2 regions of the Streptomyces sp. Y7 genome follow, and region 1 is predicted to be linked to the other one. Evidence: riboswitches for the same ligand, from Rfam matches in the RefSeq annotation. Region 1 holds a riboswitch; the other holds the start of a gene.

What was found. A riboswitch is a leader RNA that binds a small molecule or an ion and turns the genes downstream of it on or off. The one in region 1 is predicted to bind glycine.
Region 2: it holds a riboswitch for glycine, as region 1 does, so the genes downstream of both, gcvT (glycine cleavage system aminomethyltransferase GcvT) here and gcvP (aminomethyl-transferring glycine dehydrogenase) in region 1, are expected to answer to the same signal.

What each region holds. Positions count from the first base shown of each region.
Region 1 is NZ_JBIDDQ010000009.1:328,715-337,406, reverse strand. It holds gene ACGFW6_RS24510 (small basic family protein) at 1-291, shown strand, start outside; gene ACGFW6_RS24505 (DUF881 domain-containing protein) at 297-1,157, shown strand; partial or broken gene ACGFW6_RS24500 (zinc-ribbon domain-containing protein) at 1,591-1,665, shown strand; gene ACGFW6_RS24495 (FHA domain-containing protein) at 1,684-2,127, shown strand; gene ACGFW6_RS24490 (MerR family transcriptional regulator) at 2,169-2,906, shown strand; gene ACGFW6_RS24485 (bifunctional nuclease family protein) at 2,992-3,465, shown strand; gene ACGFW6_RS24480 (MerR family transcriptional regulator) at 3,728-4,390, shown strand; gene ACGFW6_RS24475 (DNA polymerase IV) at 4,500-6,008, shown strand; gene ACGFW6_RS24470 (PRC-barrel domain-containing protein) at 6,367-6,768, opposite strand; glycine riboswitch at 6,883-6,978, shown strand; gene gcvP (aminomethyl-transferring glycine dehydrogenase) at 7,154-8,692, shown strand, end outside.
Region 2 is NZ_JBIDDQ010000006.1:231,664-240,355, reverse strand. It holds gene gcvH (glycine cleavage system protein GcvH) at 1-100, opposite strand, end outside; gene gcvT (glycine cleavage system aminomethyltransferase GcvT) at 222-1,349, opposite strand; glycine riboswitch at 1,505-1,603, opposite strand; gene ACGFW6_RS18520 (AAA family ATPase) at 1,775-2,449, shown strand; gene ACGFW6_RS18515 (enhanced serine sensitivity protein SseB) at 2,591-3,382, shown strand; gene ACGFW6_RS18510 (enhanced serine sensitivity protein SseB C-terminal domain-containing protein) at 3,530-4,327, shown strand; gene ACGFW6_RS18505 (ABC transporter permease) at 4,688-5,686, shown strand; gene ACGFW6_RS18500 (ABC transporter substrate-binding protein) at 5,729-7,465, shown strand; gene ACGFW6_RS18495 (ABC transporter permease) at 7,559-8,569, shown strand; gene ACGFW6_RS18490 (ABC transporter ATP-binding protein) at 8,566-8,692, shown strand, end outside.

The DNA of each region.
Region 1 (8,692 bases):
CTGTTGGTCCGGCCTGAGGTTCCGGCGGTCGTCGAGCCTTACCTGCCGATCGCCGTCGTGGCGGCTCTGGACGCCGTCTTCGGGGGTCTGCGGGCCATGCTCGACGGCATCTTCGACGACAAGGTCTTCGTCGTGTCGTTCCTGTCCAACGTGGTCGTGGCCGCGCTGATCGTGTTCCTGGGCGACAAGTTGGGCGTCGGGGCCCAGCTGTCCACGGGTGTGGTCGTGGTGCTCGGCATCCGGATCTTCTCCAACGCCGCGGCGATCCGCCGGCACGTGTTCCGGGCGTGAGGCCGATGAGCGAGCAGGAGCAGACCCCGCAGAACAGGTTGCGCAAGGAGCTGCCCGAAGAGGTGGCGACGGGCGCCGGCGAGTCCTCGGACGCCCCTGAGGGCACGGACGCGCCCGAGGGGCAGCAGGCGCAGCAGGCCGGGCTGACCGGTCGGCAGCGGCTCGCGCAGGGGCTGTGGCCGCCCCGCGTGACCCGGGCCCAACTCATCGTCGCCCTGCTGCTGTTCGGCCTCGGGTTCGGTCTGGCGGTCCAGGTCGCGTCGAACAGCGACAGTGACAGCGCCCTGCGCGGCGCACGTCAGGAAGATCTCGTTCGTATCCTCGATGAACTGGACGACCGTACTCAGCGTCTAGAGGACGAGAAGCAAGGTCTCGAGAAGCAGCGGGACGAACTGGAGAACAGTTCGAACCAGGCCGAGGAGGCCCGCAGGCAGACGGTCGAGAAGGAGAGGCAACTCGGCATTCTGGCGGGCACGGTGGCCGCTCAGGGACCCGGCATCACGATGACCATCGACGACACGAAGGGAACGGTCGAGGCGGACATGCTGCTCGACGCGATCCAGGAGCTGCGCGCGGCCGGCGCGGAGGCGATCCAGGTGAACGGCGTTCGCGTCGTCGCCGGGACCTACCTCACCGATTCCGGCAACAGCGTGAGCGTCGACGGGAACAAGATCAACGCGCCCTATCGTTTCAAGGTCATCGGCAAACCGCAGGACCTCGAACCAGCGCTCAACATCCCTGGAGGCGTGGTGCAGACCCTCGAGAAGGAGCAGGCCACCGTGACGATCGAGCGGTCGGACAAGATCGTCGTCGACGCCTTGCGAGCGGCGAAGCGGCCTGACTACGCTCGGTCGTCCTCGCAGTGAACCGGGGGTGCATGGGGGACGTCCGGGGAGGGCATGAGGTTGCGGGGGGTCGGCGCACCGATTGGGTGGTGCGTGGTGGAAACTGTCTGGCGGAGACGGACGTTGTGAGGATGTCTGAGTCAGCCAGCGAGAGCAGTCAGGGTTCGTCCTGCCCCACGGGCGGGTCTGTTTCGGTCAAGGGGAATCGCCCGTGAAGTTGTTTGCGAAGTTGTTCGGCGGCAAGAGTGCGCGAGAGGGCAGCGACAACGCGACCGCTCGTCACCGTGCGCAGGGGGACGACGAGGGCCAGCGCCCGTTGTTCAGGGATCAGGTGTCTGGGCCGGGCGGTGACATTTCCGGAGGTCAGGGCGCGCCGTCAGTTGACCCTGGCCAGTCCGGCGGCATAGGTTTCGGGCAACCGTCAACCTCAAGTACGGGTGGAGGGTTTTCCCCGATGTCGGCCCTGGTGTGTACGAGGTGCGGTAACCGCAACGCGGAGAACAGCCGCTTCTGTTCCAACTGTGGTGCTCCGCTGCGGAGCGGCGCCATGCCCGAGCGGCCGTCCGAGACGACCTCCACGATCTCCATCTCCGGTATCGAGGCCTACGACGCCGAGACCACCGGTCAGACGCAGATCCCGGCGCTGTCGCCCGAGGCGCAGGCCGCTGTCGACGCGCTGCCGCTGGGCTCCGCGCTCCTGGTGGTGCGCCGCGGACCGAACTCGGGCAGCCGGTTCCTGCTGGACGGCGATCTGACCACCGCCGGTCGTCACCCGCAGAGCGACATCTTCCTGGACGACGTGACGGTCTCGCGTCGGCACGTGGAGTTCCGTCGCCTTCAGGACGGCTCGTTCACGGTGGCCGACGTCGGCAGCCTGAACGGCACGTACGTCAACCGGGAGCGGATCGACCAGGTCCCGCTGAACAACGGCGACGAGGTGCAGATCGGCAAGTACCGGCTGGTCTTCTACGCGAGCCAGCGGGGCTACTGACCCTCCCCCGGAGACCGTCCGGGGAGACCCAGGGAAGGTCCATGCTGAAAACACCGAGCGGCGGTGCCGGCCACGGCATCGCCGCCACGGACGGTCGGCTGATGAGTATCGGCGCGGTGCTGAACGTGCTGCGCGACGAGTTCCCTGACATCACCATCTCCAAAATCCGGTTCCTGGAGTCGGAAGGGCTGGTCGAGCCGCAGCGGACCCCCTCGGGGTATCGCAAGTTCAGCGTGCAGGACGTCGAGCGGCTCGGTCACGTCCTGCGGATGCAGCGGGATCACTATCTGCCCCTGAAGGTCATCCGGGAGCACCTGGACGCCATGGAGCGCGGGGAGGCGGCAGCCCTGCCGTCCGTGTGCCGCCAGCGGGACGGCGAAACGGTCCTGGAGGCCGTGGAGGCGCCCCCAGTGGCCCGGATCGGGCGTGCCGAGCTGCTGGCCGCCGCCGAGATCGACGAGCGTGAGCTCGCGGAGTGGGAGTCGTACGGCCTGATCGCTCCGCTGCCGGAGGGCGTGTACGACGCGGAGGCGGTCACCGTGGCCGCGCTCGTGGCCGAGCTGGGGCGGTTCGGGATCGAGCCTCGGCATCTTCGGGTGATGAAGGCCGCCGCCGATCGTGAGGCCGGGCTCGTGGACCAGGTCGTGGCGCCGCTGAAGCGGCACCGCAACCCACAGACCAGGGCTCATGCCGAGGCGCGCGCCAAGGAGCTGGCCGGGCTCACGGTCAAGCTGCACTCCGCGCTGGTGCAGACGGCCCTGGGGCTGCGGCTGCCCTGAGCGGGGCATGCACAGGAAGGCCGGATCGGCCACCCGTTCTCGGCCCGACTACCCAAACGTCCCGAGCACGGCCTAGGGTTGCTGTGTGAACGAGCTCGATGTCGTAGGTGTCCGGGTCGAAATGCCCTCCAACCAACCGATCGTGCTCCTGCGCGAAGTGGGAGGCGACCGCTACCTCCCCATCTGGATCGGGCCGGGGGAGGCGACGGCGATCGCCTTCGCCCAGCAGGGCATGGCCCCCGCGCGACCGCTGACCCACGACCTGTTCAAGGACGTGCTGGAGGCCGTCGGCCAGGAGCTCACCGAAGTACGCATCACGGACCTGCGTGAGGGCGTCTTCTACGCCGAGCTGGTGTTCGCCAGCGGCGTCGAGGTGAGCGCCCGCCCGTCCGATGCCATAGCACTGGCCCTGCGCACCGGGACGCCGATCTACGGCAGCGACGGGGTGCTGGACGACGCCGGCATCGCGATCCCGGACGAGCAGGAGGACGAGGTGGAGAAGTTCCGCGAGTTCCTCGACCAGATCTCGCCCGAGGACTTCGGCACCAGCAGCCAGTGAGATGTGGGCGGTGCCGGCCGGACTTGCGGTCCGTGGCGGTTCGGCCCACAGTCGGTAACAGCTCAAATGCCGGCATTTGCCAGCGGCGAGCGAGAGCGTCCCGAGGCCCGTTCCGAGGGCATTCGGCTAGCCTTTCCCCGCGGTGGGGTGCGGGAAACCACTCCTAGGGTGATTATCACTCGGCGTGCCGAGTGTGGCGATCGTTGACGCACCCCTGGTGACTGCCTACCGTCGAGAAGGCAGGTCAAGGACGGAGGTCGGCGTGAGAAGCAGCGGCGACGGTACGGCTGGGGGTGCCCCCGGGCGCAGTCTCGGGGCGAGCGGTCCGTACCCGCTTCACAGCAGCGCTGTTCAGGGCGGTGCTGCCGATCACGCTCAGCACAGGCCGACGGCCGTGCCGAGCACCGGCGGAGGGGCGGCGTCCATGGGGTCGGAAGAGATTGGCTACCGCGGTCCGACGGCCTGTGCGGCCGCCGGCATCACGTACCGCCAACTGGACTACTGGGCGCGCACCGGCCTCGTCGAGCCGAGCGTGCGGCCCGCGTACGGGTCCGGGACGCAGCGCCTGTACAGCTTTCGGGACGTCGTCGTCCTGAAGATCGTCAAGCGGTTTCTCGACACCGGTGTGTCGCTTCAGAACATCCGGACCGCCGTGGTGCACCTGCGGGAGCAGGGCTTCCGCGATCTCGAGCGCATGACGCTGATGAGCGACGGCGCGACCGTGTACGAGTGCAGCTCGCCGGACGAGGTGCACGCGCTGCTCCAGGGCGGGCAGGGGATCTTCGGGATCGCCGTGGGTGTGGTGTGGCGGGACGTCGAGAGCGCGTTGTCGCAGCTGCACGGCGAGCGGATCGACACCGGGGAGACGCTCATCGGGCACAACCCGGCGGACGAGCTGGCTCGGCGGCGTAACCGGGCGGTCTGAGCGGAGTTCGTGGCCTCGCCCGGCCGTGGAGCCGGTGGTCCGGCGTCCGTGGCAGCGAACGTGCGGTGATGGCGGGGCATTGTCAGTGGCGTGAGGCAGCATCGGAGATGTGAGAAACGCGCCCACGATCCTGCATCTCGACATGGATGCCTTCTACGCCTCGGTGGAGCAGGCATCCAAGCCGAGCCTGCGCGGGAAAGCCGTGATCGTCGGCGGGCTCGGGCCGCGCGGAGTGGTCGCCACCGCGTCCTATGAGGCCCGGGTGTTCGGGGTGCACTCGGCGATGCCCATGGCGCAGGCGCGGCGGCTGGCGCCGAACGCCGCGTATCTCGTGCCGCGCTTCGGGATCTACCGCGACATCAGCGAGCAGGTGATGGGGCTGCTGCGGGAGCTGTCGCCGCTGGTGGAGCCGTTGAGCCTGGACGAGGCGTTCGTCGATCTGGAGGCCGGGGGTGCGGCCTGGGACGAGGCGTCGGCGCGGCTGGTGGGGGCGAAGCTGCGCGGCGACATACGGGCCGCGACGGGGCTCGCGGGGTCGGTGGGGCTGGCCGCTTCCAAGATGCTCGCGAAGATCGGCTCGGAGCAGGCCAAGCCCGACGGGCTGGTGGTGATCGAGCCGGGGACGGAGCGGGCGCTGCTGGGGCCGATGTCGGTGCGGACGCTGCCGGGAGTGGGGCCGGCCACGGGGGACCATCTGCGGCGGGCCGGGATCCATACCGTCGAGGAGATCGCCGAGGCCGGTGAGGACGAGCTCGTACGGCTGCTGGGCAAGGCGCACGGGCATGCGCTGTACGCGATGGCGCTGGCGCACGACGAGCGGCCCGTGGTGGCCGAGCGGGAGACGAAGTCCGTGTCGGTCGAGGACACCTATGACGTGGACATCCACGACCGGGTGCGGGTCGGGCTGGAGGTGCAGCGGCTTGCCGATCGCTGTGTGGGGCGGTTGCGGGGGGCCGGGTTGTCGGGGCGGACCATCGTGCTGAAGGTGCGGCGGTACGACTTCTCGACCCTGACGCGGTCCGAGACCTTGCGGGGGCCGACGGATGATCCGGCGGTGGTGCGGGAGGCCGCCGCTCGGCTGCTGGAGTCCGTGGATACGACGGGTGGGGTGCGGCTGCTGGGGGTCGGCGTCAGCGGGCTGGCCGACTACACGCAGGAGGATCTGTTCGCTCAGGCGGCGGGGGAGCTGGGGAAGCTGGGGGAGCAGCAGCCGGTGGAGGGCGGGGAGGACGGCGTGGAGGCGGTGGCCGTGGCGCGGGGGGAGGAAGGGCCGGGCGAGCGGAGATGGCATGCCGGGCACGATGTGCGGCATGCCGAGTACGGGCACGGGTGGGTGCAGGGGAGCGGGCTCGGGCGGGTGACCGTGCGGTTCGAGACGCCGGGGTCGGAGCCGGGGCGGGTGCGGACGTTTCGGGTGGAGGATCCGGGGCTGGAGGCGGTGGAGCCGTTGCCCTTGGTGGAGGAGCGGCCCGGGGGGAGTGGGGGAAGCCGGGAGGTTCGGGGGAGTGGGGGAAGCGGCAGGGCTGGGGGAAGTGGGGGATCTGGCGTGGCGGGGGTGTCTGAGGGGTCTGAGGTGTCTGTGGTTGGTGGGGATGGTGCGGCTGCGGTTTCTGGGTAGGGCGGGGGCGGTAGCGGCGGGGGCGGTGCGGTTGCATCCGTGCGGTGGCAGCAGGGAGCGGCTGTGCGGTGGGTGTCTGGTTGCCCTGGGCCTGGGGTGCCGTGGGGGTGGGGACGCTCGCCCGCGCTGGCGGGGTGCCGCTGCGCCCACCCGTGCCGCCCCAGCGGCACGACTGCCCGCAGTTGGGTGCAGCTGGGGTGTAGCCGGGTGCGGCATGGCTTGCTGCGGCTGGGTGAGGCGTGACGTCCTGGGGCTAGGGGCAGGTGCGCGAGGCGCGACTGCCTGCAGTTCAGCCAGGTGCTGTGGTGGGAGGGGCCGAGAGGTTGTCTGTGTGGATGGGGGGGGAGGGGTGTGCTGGTCAGGGGTGCGGGGTTGTGGGGTCGTTGTTGTTGGGGGGTTCTGAGGAGGCCAGGTTGCCGAAGTCTCGGTCGGGGGGCGGGGGCTGGGCCGCCACGTCGAGGCCGTAGTGGTGATAGAGCTGGAGTTCCTGCTCGGGGGACAGGTGGCGGCCGACTCCGAAGTCGGGGGCGTCCTTGATCAGGGCGCGTTCGAAGGGGATGTGGAGGGTGCCCTCCACCAGCTCGCTGGGCTCCAGGGGGACGAAGGCGTCCCGGGAGAAGAGGCCGGTGCGTATCGCCGCCCATTCCGGCACCCCGGTCGCGTCGTCGAGATAGACCTCGTCGATGGTGCCGATCTTGGTGCCGTTGCGGTCGAAGGCCTTGCGGCCGATCAGATTGCGCGGATCGATGTCGGTCTGCACGGGCCCTCCACTTGGTCGCAACTCATCCGTAAGCACTACGAAAAGGCAGATTGGTGAGAGCGGCCACTCGAAGGTCCGTGCGTCGACCTCGCTGGTAGGCTGACTAGCGGCTGCTGACCCCGTGCGGGAGAGTCCTCCGGAGAACACCGGAGGCGCCGAAGGAGCAAATCCTCCCCGGAATCTCTCAGGCTCACGTACCGCACGGACGAGGTCACTCTGGAAAGCAGAGCGGGTGTCCGACGGCTTCCGCTCTCACCGACGGTGAAAGCCGACGGCCTTCGGGCGGTCCGGTGAAGCTCTCAGGTTGAGATGACAGAGGGGGAGGCCGTCCGGGTACCCGTGCCGTGGTGCCCCTCGAAGGTCGTCAGACCAGGAGGCCTCCGCAATGACCGCCCACCGCATTCCGCTCTCCGAGCTCGAGCAGGGAATCCCCTTCGAGCAGCGTCACATCGGTCCCGATCACGAGGCCCGCGCCAAGATGCTCGCCCAGGTCGGCTACGGCTCCCTCGACGAGCTCACCGCCGCAGCGGTGCCGGACGTGATCAAGAACGCCGACTCGCTGGACCTGCCGGGTGCCCGCACCGAGGCCGAGGTGCTGGCCGAGCTGCGCTCGCTCGCCGACCGCAACCAGGTGCTGGACTCGATGATCGGGCTCGGCTACTACGGGACCTTCACCCCGCCGGTCATCCTGCGGAACGTCATGGAGAACCCCGCCTGGTACACGGCCTACACGCCGTACCAGCCCGAGATCTCGCAGGGGCGTCTCGAGGCCCTGCTGAACTTCCAGACCATGGTCGCCGAGCTCACCGGGCTGCCGACCTCCGGTGCCTCGCTGCTCGACGAGGGGACCGCGGCGGCCGAGGCCCTGGCTCTGTCCCGGCGCATGGGCAAGAACAAGAAGGGGCTCTTCCTGGTCGACGCGGATGTCCTTCCGCAGACCGTCGCCGTGATCGAGACCCGTGCCGAGCCGACCGGTGTGGAGGTCGTGGTCGCCGACCTCAGCGACGGTATCCCGGCCGAGATCGCCTCGCGTGAGATCAACGGTGTGCTGGTCCAGTACCCCGGTGCCTCCGGTGCCGTACGGGACATCAAGGCCGTCATCGACCAGGCGCACGAGCTCGGCGCCCTCGTCACCGTCGCCGCCGACCTGCTCGCGTTGACGCTGCTGAAGTCGCCGGGTGAGCTCGGGGCGGACATCGCGGTCGGCACGACGCAGCGGTTCGGCGTGCCGATGGGCTTCGGCGGGCCGCACGCCGGCTACATGGCCGTCCACGAGAAGTTCGCGCGCAGCCTGCCGGGGCGGCTCGTGGGCGTGTCCGTGGACGCCGACGGGAACAAGGCCTACCGGCTGGCGCTGCAGACGCGTGAGCAGCACATTCGGCGGGAGAAGGCCACCAGCAACATCTGCACGGCTCAGGTGCTCCTCGCCGTGATGGCCGGCATGTACGCCGTGTACCACGGGCCGGACGGGCTCCGGGCCATCGCGCGGCGGACCCACCGGTACGCCTCGATCCTCGCGGCGGGCCTGACCGCCGGCGGCATCGAGGTCGTGCACGGCTCCTACTTCGACACGCTGACCGTACGGGTGCCCGCGAAGGCCGCCGAGGTTGTCGCCGCCGCCCGGCAGAACGGCGTGAACCTGCGCCTCGTCGACGCCGACCACGTCTCCGTCGCCTGTGACGAGACCACGCTGCGGGCCCAGCTGGGCGCGGTGTGGACGGCGTTCGGCATCGAGGGCGACATCGAGGCGCTGGACGCGAGCACCGAGGACGCGCTCACGGACGGGCTGCTGCGCACCGACGACTACCTCGCGCACCCGGTCTTCCACCAGCACCGCTCCGAGACGGCGATGCTGCGTTACCTGCGCCGCCTCGCCGACCGGGACTACGCGCTCGACCGCGGCATGATCCCGCTGGGCTCCTGC
Region 2 (8,692 bases), on a different contig from region 1:
TGGCCGCGAACTCCGTGATGCCGACCGTCGAGACGCCGTCCTCGGCGGTCGACAGCCACTCGTGCTCCTTGCTGTAGCGCAGCTGCTGGGGGTTGCTCATGGCCTGAATTCTCCTGTACGCGCGGGAGTGGTGGTGAATGGGGGACGGCTGGATACGTGTGTGATCAGCGGAAATGTGCGCAGGGTCACGCACGTGCCGCTGTCAGTCTCTTCTTGTGGCGTTACTTCTGCCGCTTGTAGAACGGCAGTGCCACGACCTCGTAGGGCTCGTGGCTGCCGCGGATGTCCACGCCGACCCCGGCGGTGCCCGGCGCCGCGTGCGCCGCGTCGACGTACGCCATGGCGATGGGCTTGCCCAGGGTGGGGGAGGGCGCACCGGAGGTGACCTCGCCGATGACCTCGCCGCCGGCGACGACCGGGTACCCGGCGCGCGGGACGCGACGCCCCTCGGCGATCAGGCCGACGAGCACGCGGGGCGGGTTCTGGGCGGCACGCTCGGCGGCCTCGGTCAGCGCCTCGCGCCCGACGAAGTCGCCCTCCTTCTCGAACTTCACCACCCGGCCGAGCCCGGCGTCGAAGGGGGTGAGGGTGGTGCTCAGCTCGTTGCCGTACAGCGGCATGCCCGCCTCCAGGCGCAGCGTGTCCCGGCAGGACAGCCCGCAGGGGACCAGGCCGACGCCCTCGCCGGCCTCGGTCAGCGCCTGCCAGAGCTCCACGGCGTGCTCCGGCTTCACGAACAGCTCGAAGCCGTCCTCGCCGGTGTAGCCCGTGCGGGCGATGAGCGCGGGGACGCCGGCGACGGTGCCGGGCAGGCCGGCGTAGTACTTCAGGCCGTCGAGGTCGGCGTCGGTCAGCGACTTCAGGATGCCGGGGGACTCGGGGCCCTGGACGGCCAGCAGCGCGTAGGCGTCGCGGTCGTCGCGGACCTCGGCGTCGAAGCCGGCGGATCGTTCCACCAGGGCGTCGAGCACGATCTGGGCGTTGGAGGCGTTGGCGACGACCATGTACTCGGTCTCGGTGAGCCGGTAGACGATCAGGTCGTCGAGGATGCCGCCGTCGGCCTGGCAGATCATGGTGTAGCGGGCGCGGCCGACGCCGACGGAGGCGATGTTGCCGACGAGGGCGTGGTTCAGCAGCCCGGCCGCCTGCGGCCCGGTCACGGTGATCTCGCCCATGTGGGAGAGGTCGAACAGGCCGGCCCGGGTGCGTACGGCGTTGTGCTCGTCGCGCTCGGAGGCGTAGCGCAGGGGCATGTCCCAGCCGGCGAAGTCGGTCATGGTCGCGCCGAGCGAGCGATGCAGGGCGTCGAGCGCGGTACGGCGCTTCTCGGAGGGGTCGGTGCTGCTCATCGGTCCGTTGTCTCCCAAAGGCATGACGGGCGAGGTCGTTCCTCCCCATCTGTCATCGGAACCTGAGAGGTTCGCCATGATCCCGGAGACGGTGATCATGGCTTGCACCTTGGGTGGAGCCACCGCGCACGCGGCGACCCGCTTTTCAGATGTGCCTCGCCCGCGCGGTAACGGGGCCTGAGAGATTCAAGGGAGGGACTTGCTCCTTCGGCGCCCCAGCGATGCACTGCTGGGGACTCTCCCGCGCGGATTCAAACGGCCGGTATGCAGTTGGCGCCGCCATCATTGCATGCCCGGCTCGTCGGCGGCAGGGCCATGTCTGTAACCGGCTTGTGGCAGGAAGCGAACGAAAATACGAGAGATCCTCTATTACCTTCTCTTTACGCTCAGTGGGGATGGGGAATCCTGACCCCCGGAGGAGGACGATGACGGTGAACCGCACCACGGCGTACGCCACGACGTCGGGCCTGGCGCTGCCCAAGCAGCCCACGGCCCCCTCTGTCGAAGCCCGCGCCCTGTGCCCCGCGCCCGTGGTCCGCGATCTGCGAGAACGCTCCGGGCACAGCCCGCACGCGCTGCTCTTCGGCCCCAAGGACCTCGTCGTGATCACCGGCCTGCCCGGCAGCGGCAAGTCGACGCTGATGAAGCGGACGGTGAAGGGCCTGCGCATCGACTCCCAGGACACCCGGGACCACTGGGACGCCCGCATGCCCCGCTTCCTCCCCTACGCCGTCTACCGCCCCCTGGTCCGCCTCGCGCACTACGCGGGGCTGCGGCGCGCGCTGCGCAGCGGCGAGGGCGTCGTCGTGCACGACTGCGGCACGCAGGCCTGGGTGCGCGGCTGGCTGGCCCGCGCGGCCCGGCGCCGGGGCGGCACCCTGCACCTGCTGCTGCTCGACGTGACGCCGGGCACCGCCCTGGAGGGGCAGCGCGAGCGCGGCCGGGGCGTCTCGCGGTACGCCTTCCTGCGGCACCGCACGGCGGCCTCCCGGCTGCTGCGCTCGGCGGCGAAGGGCGTTCTGCCGCAGGGCTGTGGTTCGGCGGTGCTGATCGACCGGGACGCGGCGGACGTCCTGCGCCGGATCGGCTTCACGGGCTGACCCGGGGGCGTACGGCGGCCGGGCCGGGTCCGCGGGGTCCGGCCCGGCCGTGCGCGAGCGGACCGCCCGTAGACCTGTGCCGGGCGGACACCGGCTAGCCTTTTGGGCCTCAGACGTGGTTCACAGCAGGCGGTCAGACAGATGGACTTCCCAGCGGATCTTCCCGCGGACTTCTCGGCCCGGGCCCACCTCCACACCCACGGAGGCTGGCCCGGCAACGAACTGGAGGAGGTGCTCTCCGCCTCCCTCGGCATGCCCTCGGCGGGCGCCCGCATCGTCGAGGTGCTGGGCCGCAGCTTCGTCTGGGTGCCCCTGCCCAACGGCGGCGGCCCGCACAGCGGTCCGCTGGACCTGCCCACGATGGAGATCGGGGGCCAGGGGTACGTCCCGGTCTTCACCTCCGAGGAGCAGTTCCGCCAGGTCGTCGGCTCCCACATGGCGTTCACCGTCGCCCCGGCCGTGGAGTTCGCGCGCGGACTGCCGCCGCACGTGGGCATCGCCCTGAACCCCGACGGCGTGGTCGGCGTCCCGCTGCCCCCGGCGGCCGTCGCCGAGCTGTGCCGGTCGGGCCGCACTCAGCTGGACGGCCCCGCCTCCGGCGGCCGGGTCAAGCTCTACGAGCCGGACTGGCAGGAGGATCCGGTCGACTTCCTCGCCGCGGCGTCGGCGGAGTTCGCGGCGACCGGCGTGGTCGCGACGGCACGCCGCTGCCTGGCGGCGATCGAGACGGCCGCCCCCGTGATGTTCGTAGGCGTGGAACTCACGCACTGGGAGGGCGACCTGCGCGCCGCCCCCACGACCGCCCTCGCCCAGGCCCTGGGCCGCGCCCCGGTCCCCTGGCAGGTCAACCTGGTCCTCCTGGACGTGGCCCAGGACCCGGTGATCGAGTGGATGCGCGCGAAGGTACGGCCCTTCTACACGCGCGAACTCTGAGAACCTGGGGGCGCGAGGAACTGCGCGACCAGCCCCCACCGGCCCGCAGGCAGAAGACCCACCTCAAGTCCCGAGCTCTCCACGGCTCTCCCGGCGGAGCGCCTAAGCTGGGCTCACAAGCCATGTTTCCCGAAGGGGCGGTAAATCGTGAGCGCGAGCGGCACAACCTCGACCGGACAGGTCGAGCACATGCTGCGCCAGGTGACGCCCGGGCGCTACGACGCCTACGAGGCCCTCCTGCGGGCCCTCGCCACCCCTTCCACCGGCCAGGTCTGGATGCTGCTGTGGCACGGCCAGTCCGGGTCCCCGGACGCCCAGTACGGAAACATGGACGTCGACGGGTACGGCTACGCCCCGTGCGTCACCTCCGCCCAGGAGCTGTCCGCCAGCGGCTGGAACCGCAGCTACGAGGTGGTCGACGGCGTCGATGTGGCCCGCACCCTCTACCCGGACCACTACGGCCTCTGGCTGAACCCGCACGCCCCGGGCGGCGGCGTCGGCATCCCGTGGCTCGACCTGCGGCGCATCGCCACCGGCCTGGACCGCCAGCCCGCCGGTCCGCTCAGGCTGTCGGAGCCCGGCATCGAGATCCCGCAGTTCTACGCCCTGCTCGCGCAGAACGCCCACCGCACCCCGGCCGTCCGCTCGCTGCGCCGCGCCTGGGTGCAGCCGGCGCTCGGGGCGCCGTATCTCGCCATCGGACTGGACGTGTACGACACCAGCCCGTCCGCGGTGGACTCGGTGCGCTCGATGATGCTCCAGTCGATCGGCGCGGTCCCGGACGGGCTGCCGGTGTCGACCGTGGCGATGTCCGACGAGGACGATCCGATCGCCATGTGGATGCGCGCGAGCGCCCGTCCGTTCTACGACCGCGAGGCGCACGCCGCACCCGCTCAGGCCCCCGCCGGCGGCTATGGTTACCCACCGGCACAGGGTCGTTACTGATCTTGGAACGCGCTCACCTTCCGTTCGGTCGGTAACCCGACTTCGTAGGTGCGCAGGGGCGTTCACTGCGGTTTCATAGGCGAATCTCCGCGCGTAGATGCGATCGGAAGGTCCCGGTCCGCCCTCATACGCCCCAACTGGCTCGCGTCCGACGGGCGTTACCCCGTGTTCGGATAACGGAACCCCCCAGACAGCATCACGGTTGCGCATACTTTCCCGGTCACCTCTGGCAACAGATCGCCAAAGCGTTGAAGACTCCCCGCAAGACACGGGCCGGTCGGTCCTGTGTACGAGAAATGCAACCGCTACAGCGGCAGCCATGGGGTCGGCAACCGTCGGCCGAGAGGGGTCAATCTCACCGTGACCGCACCGATCGAGACAACGGGAGCGGAGGCTGAAGCGCAGCCCGAGGCCGTGCTCACCGGAGTCAAGAAGAGCCAGATCGAGGGGCGTTCGCTCTCCCAGATCGCCTGGATGCGCTTCAAGCGGGACAAGGTCGCCATGGCCGGCGGGGTTGTCGTCCTCTGCCTCGTGCTGATGGCCGTGCTCTCCAAGCCGATCCAGTGGGTCTTCGGCCTCGACCCCAACGAGTTCAACCAAGACCTCATCGACCCGGCCCTGCTCGCCCCCAAGGGCGGCTGGGGCGGAATGAGTTGGGATCACCCGCTGGGCGTCGACCCCCAGTACGGCCGCGACATGCTCGCCCGCATCATCGACGGCTCCTGGGTCTCGCTGCTGGTCGCGGGAGGCGCCACGGTCCTCTCCGTGGCCATCGGCACGGTGCTCGGCGTCGTCGCCGGGTACTACGGCGGCTGGATCGACAGCGTTATCAGCCGGCTGATGGACACCTTCCTGGCCTTCCCGCTGCTGCTGTTCGCGATCTCCATCTCCGCCTCCGTGCAGGACGGTTTCTTCGGGCTCGAAGGGCTTCCGCTGCGCATCTGCGTGCTGATCTTCGTGATCGGCTTCTTCAGCTGGCCGTACATCGGCCGCATCGTGCGCGCGCAGACCATGACCCTGCGCAGGCGTGAGTTCATCGAGGCCTCCACGAGCCTCGGCGCACGCGGTCCGTACATCCTGTTCCGCGAGTTGCTCCCCAATCTCGTCGCGCCGATCCTCGTCTACTCGACGCTGATCATCCCGACGAACATCCTCTTCGAGGCCGCGCTGAGCTTCCTCGGAGTCGGCATCGCTCCGCCGCAGGCTTCCTGGGGCGGCATGCTCAGCAACGCTGTCGATCTGTACACAGCAGATCCGCAGTACATGTTCGTGCCCGGATTGGCGATCTTCATCACCGTCCTGGCCTTCAACCTGCTGGGTGACGGGCTGCGTGACGCCCTCGACCCTCGCAGCAAGTGATCCATCGATAGAGGGGGCTTTCCTCAGGTGAAGACGAGAAGGGTGACCGCCGCGATCGCGTCGGTCCTGGCGCTCTCGCTGGGTGCTGCCGCATGTGGTGGCGGGGATGACAGTGACGGCAACGGCGGAGGCAACGGCAAGAAGGACGCCGCGCTGTCCTCCATCGTCAACGCGTCCACGAAGAAGGGGGGGACGGTCACGTACGAGCACTCGGACGTTCCGGACTCCCTGGACCCGGGCAACACGTACTACGGCTGGGTGCAGAACTTCTCCCGCCTCTATGCGCGTGCGCTGACGACGTTCAAGCCGGCCGCCGGCAAGGAGGGCCTCGAGGTCGTTCCCGACCTGGCCGAGTCCCTGGGCAAGCCGAGCGCGGACGCCAAGACCTGGACGTACAAGCTCCGGCAGGGCGTGAAGTTCCAGGACGGCACGCCGATCACGTCCAAGGACGTGAAGTACGCCATCGAGCGTTCCAACTTCGCGCCCGAGGCGCTGTCCAACGGCCCGACGTACTTCAAGGCGTACCTTGAGGGCGGCGACAAGTACAAGGGCCCCTACAAGGACAAGTCCGCGGACGGCATCAAGTCCATCGAGACGCCGGACGACAGCACGATCGTCTTCAAGTTGAAGCAGCCCTTCGCGGACTTCGACTACCTGGCGACGTTCTCGCAGACGGCCCCGGTGCCGCAGGCCAAGGACACGGGCGCGAAGTACGTCCAGAACATCGTGTCCTCCGGCCCGTACCAGTTCGAGTCCTACGAGGAGGGCCGCAGCGCCACCCTCGTGCGCAACAAGAACTGGGACGCCAAGACGGACCCGATCCGCAAGGCGCTGCCGGACAAGGTCACGATCAAGTTCAAGGTCAACCCGGTGACGGTCGACAACGACCTGCTCTCCGACAAGATCACGGTCGACGCGGCGGGCACCGGTGTCCAGCCGGCGACCCAGCCGAAGGTGCTGACGGGCAAGAACGTCGCCCAGACGGACGCCGCCTACGCCGGTGCGACGCAGTACATCGCGCTGAACGTGAACGTGAAGCCGTTCGACAACGCCGACTGCCGCAAGGCCGTGCAGTGGGCCGTCGACAAGAAGTCGGTGCAGGACGCCATCGGTGGTTCGCCGAAGGGTGACGTGGCCAGCACGCTGCTGCCGCCGTCGGTCAACGGCTACACCAAGTTCGACACCTATGCGACGGACGGCAACAAGGGCAACGTGGCCAAGGCCAAGGAAGCTCTGAAGGCGTGTGGCAAGCCGAACGGCTTCGATACGATCCTGACCGCGCGTTCCGACCGTCCCGCCGAGGTTGCTTCGGCGACGGCCGTTCAGGCCTCGCTCAAGAAGGTCGGCATCAACGTCGAGATCAAGCAGTTCCCGTCGGGTAAGTACTTCTCCAACTTCGCCGGTGTCCCGAGCTACGTCCACGACAACAAGCTCGGCATGCTCTCCATGGCGTGGGGTGCTGACTGGCCGACCGGCTACGGCTTCCTCGACCAGATCATCAACGGTGCCGCCATCAAGCCCTCCGGCGGCAACAACCTGATGGAACTGAACGACCCGAAGATCAACAAGGCCCTCACGGACGCGATCGCCAACACCGACTCCGCGGCCCGCACCAAGGCCTGGGGCGACATCGACAAGATGGTCATGGACAACGCGTCCGTCGTCCCGCTGATCTACCGCAAGAACCTGCTGTTCCGTCCGGAGTCCGCGGCCAACGTCACGGTCACGCAGGCCTACCTCGGCATGTACGACTACACGCTGCTGAGCTCCACCAAGTAGTGGCCGACAGGCCGGATTCCCCGAAAGGCAGGTGAAGGCACCGGACGGCCGGGGCGGGCACAACCCGCCCCGGCCGCCCGGAGCCGTACAGCTGTGGCTGCGTACATCATCCGACGCGTCTTCGGCGCGGTGCTGTTGCTGCTGGTGGTCAGCGCAGTCACCTTCGCGATCTTCTTCCTCGTGCCACGGCTCGGTGGCCAGACCGCCGACCAGCTGGCCACTCAGTATGTCGGCAAGGACGCCAACCCCGAGTCCGTCGCCGCCATCAAACGGAACCTCGGGCTGGACCAGCCCATCGCCGTCCAGTACTGGGACTACATCAAGGGCCTCGTGGTGGGCGCGGACTACAAGTTCGGTCCCGACGCCACCCGTTGCGACGCCCCCTGCTTCGGCTACTCCTTCAAGAGCCATGTCGAGGTGTGGCCCCAGCTGACGGAGCGGATCCCGGTCTCCTTCTCGCTGGCCGTCGGTGCCGCCGTGATCTGGCTGATCTTCGGTGTCACGACCGGCGTCATCTCGGCGCTGCGCAAGGGCAAGCCCATCGACCGCATCTCGATGTTCATCGCCCTCGCCGGCGTCTCCCTCCCGATCTTCTTCACCGGCCAGGTGCTCAACGCCCTGTTCGTGTACGAGATCCCCATCTGGGACGCCATCGAGTACGTCCCGTTCACCGAGAACCCGGCCGACTGGGCCTGGCATCTGATCCTGCCCTGGGTCAGCCTCGCCTTCCTCTTCTCCGCGCTCTACGCCCGACTCACCCGGGCGGGCATGCTGGAGACGATGGGCGAGGACTACATCAGAACGGCAAGGGCCAAGGGCCTCAAGGAGTCCACGGTCGTCGCCAAGCACGGCCTGCGCGCCGCGCTGACCCCGATCGTCACCATCTTCGGCATGGACTTCGGCACCCTCGTCGGCTCCGCCGTACTCACCGAGACCGTCTTCTCCTTGCAGGGCATCGGTGCCTACGCGGTCCAGTCCATCAAGGACAACGACCTGCCCATCGTGATGGGCGTGACTCTGGTCGCCGCGTTCTTCATCGTCTTCTGCAATCTCGTCGTCGACCTGGTGTACGCAGCCATCGACCCCCGGGTGAGGTACTCGTGAGCAAGCTCGAGAAAGCGGCCCTCGGCGAACCCGCCGCTGCCGCCCCGTCCGACACGGACGGCGCCTTCCTTTCGGTACGCGATCTGCGTATCCACTTCAACACGGACGACGGTCTGGTGAAGT